One region of the Paenarthrobacter sp. YAF11_1 genome, then DNA from elsewhere that is predicted to be linked to it. Evidence: riboswitches for the same ligand, from Rfam matches in the RefSeq annotation. Region 1 holds a riboswitch; each other region holds the start of a gene.
What was found. Region 1 has a riboswitch for thiamine pyrophosphate ahead of thiD (bifunctional hydroxymethylpyrimidine kinase/phosphomethylpyrimidine kinase). Riboswitches for the same ligand answer to the same signal wherever they lie in the genome.

Region 1 (2,194 bases):
CCCGAACGGAACGCAAGCGCCGTCGTGGGAAGGGTGGGGGACAGGCTGTCGCCGAGGCTCCCGCGCCGGTCCACACCACTGCTTCCGCTCCTGCTGCACCACCTGCTGCCACCGAGCCGCAGGATCCTGCCAAGCAGGCCAAGGCAGAGGCAACTCGGGCTGCACTGGCAACGATTGCTGCTGCGGCCCACGCTGCCCACTTGCACGATGACGAAGTTCACCGTGCGGAAGAGCAGGCACGGGCCGCCGGCCAGCAGCAGGCAGCTGCTGGGGCTGCAGCACAGGCCGGGGCCGGAGAACAGGCTGCCCATGAACCAGACCGGGACGCATCGGTTCGGGACGCACGTTCCACTCCGGTTCTGCGATTCGGCGGCGAAGAGGTTGCCCTGCCATTCGGGGAACACCATGAGGAACCTCCGGCCGCCAAGCCGGCCATGAGCCTGGATCTCCTGGCCGAAGCGTTCTCCCACCTTGGTGCGGCACCCGAGGCACGGCCCGAAACCGTGGTTCCTTCCAAGGCAGCCGCTGCACCCGAAGCCGCCGTGGCGCGGCCTGTCGATGAGGGCCCTGAAGCTGCGTCGGCGTCGAAGTCACGCCGTGGGCGCCGCAACCGCAGTGCGAGCCGCGCCCAGGGCGCAGCCAACGAGACCAGCGTTGAGCACCACGAGGTTACGGCTACGGCAGCGCGTGGAACAGCTCACGAGGCCAAAGCACCGGCTGAGCCTGCCAAGAAGGTGGTGTCCGAGGAACCCATCATCCTTGGGGTTGGCGTACCTGCTTCGGAGCTCTAGCATCTGATCCGCAAAGGCCCTGCAGTAACCGTCACCGGCGGGTACTGCAGGGCCTTTTGCTGTCCGCGCTCAAGGGTCACATCCGGTCTTCTGCGTGGCGCAGTTCCCGGGCCGTGCTGCTTCCCGGCTACGCTGGTGGACTGACACGGGGTGCCGGGCATAGGGCCAGGCTGAGATCCAGACCCGTTGAACCTGTCCGGTTAGCACCGGCGAAGGGATGTCCCCATGACGTCATCGTCGTATTCTCCCGTGTACCCTTTGGTATTTTCCGGCCGTGAAACGCCCCGCGTACTGAGCATCGCGGGCTCGGACCCCTCCGGCGGTGCCGGTATCCAGGCAGACCTTAAGAGCATTGCCGCGCTGGGCGGGTACGGCATGGCGGCGATCACCGCGTTGACGGCCCAAAACACGCTGGGTGTCAGCGCCGTCCACGTTCCTCCGGTGGAGTTCCTGCGGCAGCAATTGGAAGCGATCAGCACGGACATCGCCATCGACGCCGTCAAGATCGGCATGCTGGGTGACGCCGCGGTCATCGATGAGGTCCGCGCCTGGCTCGAGGCGGTGCGTCCCGCCGTCGTGGTCCTTGACCCGGTGATGGTGGCCACCAGCGGTGACCGCCTCCTGCGAGGCTCTGCCGAGCAGGCCCTGCGCGCGCTCCTGCCCTTGGCGGACCTTATTACCCCGAACCTGCCGGAGCTCGCCATGCTGTTGGGGGAGCCTGAAGCTGCTGATTGGGAGTCGGCGTTGAACCAAGGCAAGCGGCTGGCAGCTGAGTGCGGCAACACGGTCCTGGTGAAGGGCGGACATTTGGCAGGGACGGAATGCCCGGACGCGTTGGTCAACACCAGCGGACTCCTGCGCCAGGACGTCATTGAGGTAGCAGGACCCCGCGTGGAAACGAAGAACAGCCACGGCACGGGCTGTTCGTTGTCGTCGGCTCTGGCCACCGTCCAGGCCCGTACCGGCGATTGGGAAGCTTCCTTGCGCGAGGTCAAGCCGTGGTTGCTGCAGGCGCTGCTGCATTCGGACAGCCTCGATGTAGGCCAGGGAAGTGGGCCGGTCCACCATTTCCACCACCATAAGATCCTGAGGCCGGGGGAATTTGCCGCGGCTCTGTGGAAGGAAGCCACTCCGGAGCTCGAGGCAATCTACAGGCTCAGCTTTATTGACGGCCTGCAATCGGGCGACCTCCCGGAAGCAGCGTTCAATTACTACCTTGCCCAGGACGCCATCTACCTCAACGGCTACTCCAGGGTCCTGGCGCGAGCGGGCGCCCTTGCACCCACTGAAGAGGAGCAGCTGTTCTGGGCCAAAGCGTCCCAACAGTGTCTGGAAGTCGAATCGGAACTGCACAGGAACTGGCTCAGCACCCGGGAGGCATCCTCGGTAACCGGGCCCGTCAC
Region 2 (2,194 bases), on a different contig from region 1:
GTCATAGCCAGGAGCGACATCGGTGACCAAGGGCCCCAAGGTGTAGAAGGGGGCTCCTTTGCACAGTTCCTGCTGGCGTTCCACATTTTCCCGCACCAGGTGGAACGGCACGTGGCCAGGTCCTTCCACCATCACCTGCACATCGAACTCCCACGCCCGCTGTGTCAGTTCGGCGAGTGTATCCAACTCGGCGAACTGGGCTGCGTCGTTGGCATCGGCGGTTGCGCCCGGGCGCAGGCCGTCGCCCAGCGAGAAGGCGACGTCGTACTGGGCGAAGATTTCGCAGAGCTCGTCAAAATGCGTGTAGAGGAAGTTTTCCTGATGGTGCGCCAGGCACCAACCCGCCATGATCGACCCGCCACGGGAGACAATTCCCGTGACCCGGTTGGCGGTCAGCGGCACATATCGCAGAAGCACGCCGGCGTGGATGGTCATGTAGTCCACGCCCTGCTCACATTGCTCGATCACAGTGTCCCGGAATATCTCCCATGTCAGCTTGTTCGCCTCGCCGTTGACCTTCTCCAGCGCCTGGTAGATGGGGACCGTCCCGATGGGGACCGGGGAGTTGCGGATGATCCACTCCCGGGTGGTGTGGATGTCGTCGCCAGTGGAGAGATCCATGACGGTATCGGCACCCCACTGAGTGGCCCACTGCAGTTTGTCCACCTCCTCCGCGATGGAGCTCGTCACGGCTGAGTTGCCGATGTTGGCGTTGATCTTCACCAGGAATGCCTTGCCGATGATCATCGGCTCTGACTCGGGATGGTTGATGTTGTTGGGAATGATCGCCCGTCCTGCGGCGACTTCGCTGCGGACCAGCTCAACGTCGCAGCCCTCCCGCAACGCGACGAACTGCATCTCCGGAGTCACCGTGCCCTGCTTGGCATAGTGCATCTGCGTGACGGTTTTACCTTCGACGGCGCGGCGGGGCACCGGTTGAGTGCCCTTCCACTCTGCTGATGCTTCGCCGCGCCGAACCGCAGACTTGCCGTCGTCCAGCAGGTTTCGTTCCCGTCCGCGGTAAGCCACGGTGTCACAGCGGGCTTCGATCCATGAAGAGCGGAAAGGCTCAAGCCCTACAACGGGATCGCTGCCGGGACCCGCCGTGCGGTACACCTGGAACGCCGGGTTTGCTTTGCCGTTGGGGGAGGGCTCCAAAGCGATCTCCGTGACGGGCACCCGGATCCCGTGGTCCGGGTCCTCAAGGTAGGCCAATGAATGGGATTTCAGCGATTGCGTCACGGATTCCGGTGTCTTTGCGCTGGAGTCGGCCCGGTTTTGGGCAGGGCTGTGCTGTGTTTTGGTGGTGCTCAAAGGATTACTCACTTCCTTCGCCGGCATTACCCGGACAGGTTCAACGGTCGCAGACTGCATCAGTCCGATCTCAGCCCCTGCAGGGGCCCCCGTGTGGTCGTAGACGAAGCTACCACAGCTCCCCGGAGGCTCCCAGTCACATGGAGTCCGGGGTTGCAGCAACCTGAACTCCCTTGGACTTGCGGACTAGGCTTTTTCCATGGCCAAGATCATCGAATTCACCGGACCCGTGCTCGTGTCACGGAACGACCAGCGCCATGGGATGTGGTCCGTGGACGGCACCTTGACGTTTGTGCGCCCCACGAAGGCACCGGACTGCGTTCTAGATGGCTGGGTCCTCCCGGGCTTCGTTGATGCCCACTGCCACATCGGTTTGGGAGTGGGCGGCGCTGTTGACGAGCGGACCACCCTTGCCCAAGCCCAGGCTGACCTCAACGCAGGGACTCTGCTGATCCGGGACGCCGGATCACCCAGTGACACCCGTTGGGTCCAGCAACGTTCGGACGTGCCCCGGCTGATCCGGGCCGGAAGGCATATTGCCCGGAGCCGGCGCTACCTCCGCGGTTTGGGGCATGAAATCGAACCGGAACAACTCGTGGAGACCGTTCGGAAGGAAGCCCGGGATGGAGACGGGTGGGTCAAGTTGGTGGGGGACTGGATTGACCGTGGCGTGGGTGACCTCGCTGCCTCCTTCCCCGCGAAAGTCGTCAAGGACGCCATCTCTGCCGCCCACGATGAAGGTGCCAGGGTGACGGCCCACTGCTTTGCCGAAGACACAGTGGACGACATGCTGGATTCCGACATCGACTGCATTGAACACGCGACCGGCCTGCTGCCACGACACATTCCGCGTTTGGTGGAACAGTCCGTGCCGATCGTT
Region 3 (2,194 bases), on a different contig from region 1:
CGCGGAAATGGGCCTCGATCCCGAGGAAGCCATGCTGCCGTTCCAGCGTTCCTTCGATCACTTCCATGAACGCACCAAGCCCGGGGACTGGTTCGAATCCGTGATGAAGGCATACGTCATCGACACCGTCTCCTCGGACTTCTACCGGGCTGTCGCTGCCTTCCTGGATCCAACAACACAGCAGTTCGTGGACCGGGTTGCCTCTCCCGACCAAGCAACCGAGGTACTTCGGGTCCTGCTGCGGCGGGCCTTGGCCGATGACCCTCGACTCGCCTCGCGACTGGCGTTGTGGGGCCGCCGGCTGGTGGGGGAAGCGCTGACGCAGGCGCAGAGGGTGGGCATGGAGCATCCACAGTTGGGGCCAACACTGAAAAGCGGTGGAGATGCCCGCGCCGCAGTCAAGAGACTGACGGGCGAGCTCGCCGAGCGGCACTCACGCCGGATGACGGCCCTGGGCCTGACTGCATAGCGGCTTGGCCGGGCTTATGTCCGAAAGGCTTTAAGCGGCCAGGCTCAGACGGTGTCCAGCGCTTCCAGCAGCGACTTGGCCGCCGTCGTCGGATCCGCAGCTTCAGTGATGGCGCGGACCACCACAATCCGGCTGGCTCCGGCAGCCAGTACCTGCTCCACATTGCTGAGATCGATCCCGCCAATGGCGAACCAGGGCAGGTTTACGGCACCGCCGGTGGTCTCATCTGCACGCTTGCTCGCTTCTGCGGCATATGTGACCAGGTCCAGGCCCACGGCTTCCCGGCCGGGTTTGGTGGGCGTTGCCCAGACGGGGCCTACACAGAAATAGTCCAGGCCTCCCTGTCCTGGTGATGCTGCGATGGCGGCATTTACCTGCTCGGGGGAGTGGGTGGAGAGGCCGATCGTTACGGGCTCCGGAAGCAACGTCCGAGCCACCGTCAACGGCAGGTCCTTTTGCCCGATGTGAAACACCGGAGCCCCGGAAACGCTGGCAACATCGGCGCGATCGTTGACAGCCCAGAGCCGTCCATGACGTTGCGCAACTCCTTGCAGGACCGCCAACAGCTCCAATTCCTCGGCTGCTTCCAGGGTCTTGTCGCGCAGCTGGATGATGTCCACCCCGCCCTCAAAGGCAGCGTCCACAAAGTCTTCAAAATCGCCCTGCCGTTTCCGGGCATCAGTGCACAGATACAGGCGGGCGGTGGCGAGGGCATCAGTCGGGGTCATGGAAACCAGAGTAGTTCCTCTAAACTGGGCACGTACTGCGGGAGCCGCGACGTTCGCTATATGACTGTCCGGCTGAGAGGGCTTCAGCGCCGACCGCTTGACCTGATCCGGCTAGTACCGGCGTAGGGAAGGAAACCGGAATGGCAGATCCCCGCCAAACCTCCATGCATGCCGATGTGGCTGTCATTGGTGGCGGCATCATCGGTCTGGGCATCGCCAGCGAAGCACGCCGACTTGGCCGCTCAGTGGTGGTGATCGATCCCGCACCGGCTGCCGGAGCCACATTCGCTGCCGCCGGAATGCTCGCCCCCGTGAGTGAATTGCATTACCAGGAGGAAGACCTCCTTGAGCTGATGCTGGAATCGTCACGGCTTTGGCCGTCCTTCGCCGCAAGCCTGACCCGCGGAGGAGAAGACACCGGATACCGCACGACGCCGACAATCGCCGTGGGTGCCGACGCCGCGGACCGCAGGGCGCTGGCAGACCTCCGTGCGGTGCAGCTCGCAGCAGGCCTCGGGGTTGAGCCGCTGTCGTTGCGCGACGCCCGGGACCGCGAACCCCTCCTCAGCCCCCAAATTTCCAGTGCCTTCGATATTCCCGCCGATCACCAGGTTGATCCCCGGAAGCTCGCGGCATGCCTGCTGTCAGGATTGGGACGCCACACGGCCGGCGACTCCAGCTGGGTTTCGGGGGCTGGGGACGGGTTTGCCGTGGCCTCGACGGCGCTCCGCTTGCTGTGGGACCGAGGGCGGGTCTCCGGCGTGGAACTCACGTCCGGTGCCGCTGTCCACTCCACAGAAACGGTGGTCGCCAACGGACTGGGGGCGGCAGGCCTTGAGGGGCTGCCGGACGGGCTCAGCCTTCCCGTGCGGCCCGTGTATGGCGACATCCTCAGGCTTCGGGTGCCTGAACACCTCCGGCCCCTGCTCACTTCCACCGTCCGAGGGATGGTCCGCGGAGTGCCCGTCTACATCGTGCCCAGGGACGACGGCACGGT
Region 4 (2,194 bases), on a different contig from region 1:
CCGGCTGCAGGACCACGATCCGGTCCACCAGGTCTTTCCAGACGGACACGCGGTGCTCCACCACCACCAGCGTTGCGCCGGTCTTGTCGAGGCAGCGCTTCACCGCGTCACGCACCTCCAAAACGCCTGCCGGATCCAGGTTGGCGGTCGGTTCGTCCAACAGGATCAGGCCCGGCCGCATCGCCAGGATGCCCGCCAGTGCAAGGCGCTGCTTCTGCCCTCCGGAGAGTGCCGCCGTTGGGTGGTCCAACGCCACACCGCCGCCGGCAGCGGTACGCAACCCGACGTCGTCGAGCGCTTCATGGACGCGGGACCAGATCTCGTCCCGCGGCACAGCAAGGTTCTCGGCACCAAAGGCCACGTCGTCGCCAACCCGCGACAAGACCACCTGCGTTTCCGGGTCCTGCTGCATCAGCCCGGCGCGGCCCCGCTGCTCCCGGGGCGCCACGCCGTCGATCAGCAGCGAACCTGACTCGTCCGAGTCGTCTTCCTCATCGCCCAACACGCCGGCAAGGGCGTGCAGCAGCGTTGATTTGCCGGCACCGGAAGGTCCCAAAAGGAGAACCCGCTCGCCCGGTTCAATCCGGAGGTCCAACCCATGAATGGCCGGAGTGGACCGGCCGGCATGCCGCCAACCCCAGCCCTCGGCGGAGATGGCGGCAGGCCGTACCGGGCTGCTGTTGTTGCTGCCGCTCTGCGTGGCGGGCATCAGCTGAAGACGGGCTCCGACGCGGCCTTGCGCGATGCAAAGGAGCTCAGCACGCCGGTTTTCGCCAAGCCACGGGTGGCAATCCAGGACAGTGCGCCGGCGATGATGGCACCCGAGATGGTGGTGAAAGTGATGTACGCCAGCTTGTCCACGGCCTCATAGGCGATGTTCCAGCCCCACGGGAGGAAGGAGTCGTTCAGGCCGCAGAAGAGGCCCGCACCGGCACCCGCGAGGAGGGCCGTGGGCAGGTTGAACTTCTTGTACCGGAACGCGGCGAAGATGAGCTCTGCGCCCAAACCCTGCAGGACTCCGGAGATCAGGACGGTGGTGCCGTACTGGGAACCCATGATGAGCTCACCGGTGGCCGCGACGGCTTCACAGAACAACGCTGCGCCCGGCTTGCGGATAATGAGCATGCCCAGTACAGCGGGGATCATCCAGCCACCGGCAATCAGGCCGGTGAGCGGCGGATACGTCGCGTTCATGGGGATGGAAACCAGCGCGGCACCCTGGGACCAGGCCCAGAAGATCACGCCGCCTGCGATGGCGATAAGAGCCGCCACAACGATGTCTACAACACGCCAGTTGTAACTGGCCTTCTTCACGTTTACCGTGGTCATTTTTCTGCCTCCTGAGGTTACAGGAGGGGAAAGTGCTCCCCGGATTTCCAACCGGCCTGCGCCGCCCGGATCCGGACACTCTGAGAAGCTCGACTCCCTTGCGCCGGTACTAACCGGATCAGGTTCGAGGGTCTGCGGCTGTCCGCACTCTCAGCGCCCTCGCGTCTCCTGCATCTCTGCAAGGTCCGACGGCGGCGCTCCCCTGTCGTTATCAAATCTGCCCTGATGGGCTGGTTCAGTTTACACCTGCGCGTGTTGCGGGCGCTGGTCCGTGGCCGGCAGGTGGTCACAATCGGACGTTGAGAGGTCCGCTCTACACCCTTCGCGCCGGTCTTGGCATGCACACCAGGCCCCACAACAAAACCCCCTGCGTTGCGAGGCCCCCTCTACACCCTTCGCGCCGGTCTTGGCATGCACACCAGGCCCCACAACAAGACCCCCTGCGATGCGAGGCCCCCTCTACACCCTTCGCGCCGGTCTTGGCATGCACACCAGGCCCCACAACAAGACCCCCTGCGTTGCGAGGTCCGCTCTACACCCTTCGCGCCGGTCTTGGCATGCACACCAGGCCCCACAACACCCCCCTGCGATGCGGGGCCCGCTCTGCGCCCTTCGCGCCGGTCTTGGCATGCACACCAGGCCCCACAACAAAACCCCTTGCGTTGCGAGGTCCGCTCTACACCCTTCGCGCCGGTTTTGGCATGCACACCAGGCCCCACAACGAGACCTGAGAGAATGATCCAGCAGACTCGACCGCGGCAAAGGGGCACTTTTCATGAACAATCCACCCAGTCAGGATCACACTGTCGGCGAGGGCACCATATCCGAGCCACGGCTCGCTGCCAGTGTCATCCTGCTCCGTGAT

Region 2: it holds a riboswitch for thiamine pyrophosphate, as region 1 does, so the genes downstream of both, thiC (phosphomethylpyrimidine synthase ThiC) here and thiD (bifunctional hydroxymethylpyrimidine kinase/phosphomethylpyrimidine kinase) in region 1, are expected to answer to the same signal.
Region 3: it holds a riboswitch for thiamine pyrophosphate, as region 1 does, so the genes downstream of both, thiO (glycine oxidase ThiO) here and thiD (bifunctional hydroxymethylpyrimidine kinase/phosphomethylpyrimidine kinase) in region 1, are expected to answer to the same signal.
Region 4: it holds a riboswitch for thiamine pyrophosphate, as region 1 does, so the genes downstream of both, AB4Y77_RS07930 (ECF transporter S component) here and thiD (bifunctional hydroxymethylpyrimidine kinase/phosphomethylpyrimidine kinase) in region 1, are expected to answer to the same signal.

What each region holds. Positions count from the first base shown of each region.
Region 1 is NZ_JBFRDF010000017.1:27,928-30,121, reverse strand. Features, by position in the region: gene AB4Y77_RS20775 (Rne/Rng family ribonuclease) at 1-791, shown strand, start outside; TPP riboswitch at 928-1,026, shown strand; gene thiD (bifunctional hydroxymethylpyrimidine kinase/phosphomethylpyrimidine kinase) at 1,017-2,194, shown strand, end outside.
Region 2 is NZ_JBFRDF010000001.1:28,107-30,300, reverse strand. Features, by position in the region: gene thiC (phosphomethylpyrimidine synthase ThiC) at 1-1,314, opposite strand, end outside; TPP riboswitch at 1,310-1,417, opposite strand; gene AB4Y77_RS00180 (amidohydrolase family protein) at 1,514-2,194, shown strand, end outside.
Region 3 is NZ_JBFRDF010000001.1:441,383-443,576, reverse strand. Features, by position in the region: gene AB4Y77_RS02180 (ferritin-like fold-containing protein) at 1-469, shown strand, start outside; gene thiE (thiamine phosphate synthase) at 514-1,197, opposite strand; TPP riboswitch at 1,225-1,343, shown strand; gene thiO (glycine oxidase ThiO) at 1,338-2,194, shown strand, end outside.
Region 4 is NZ_JBFRDF010000004.1:85,646-87,839, reverse strand. Features, by position in the region: gene AB4Y77_RS07935 (ABC transporter ATP-binding protein) at 1-709, opposite strand, end outside; gene AB4Y77_RS07930 (ECF transporter S component) at 709-1,329, opposite strand; TPP riboswitch at 1,407-1,543, opposite strand; gene AB4Y77_RS07925 (NUDIX hydrolase) at 2,105-2,194, shown strand, end outside.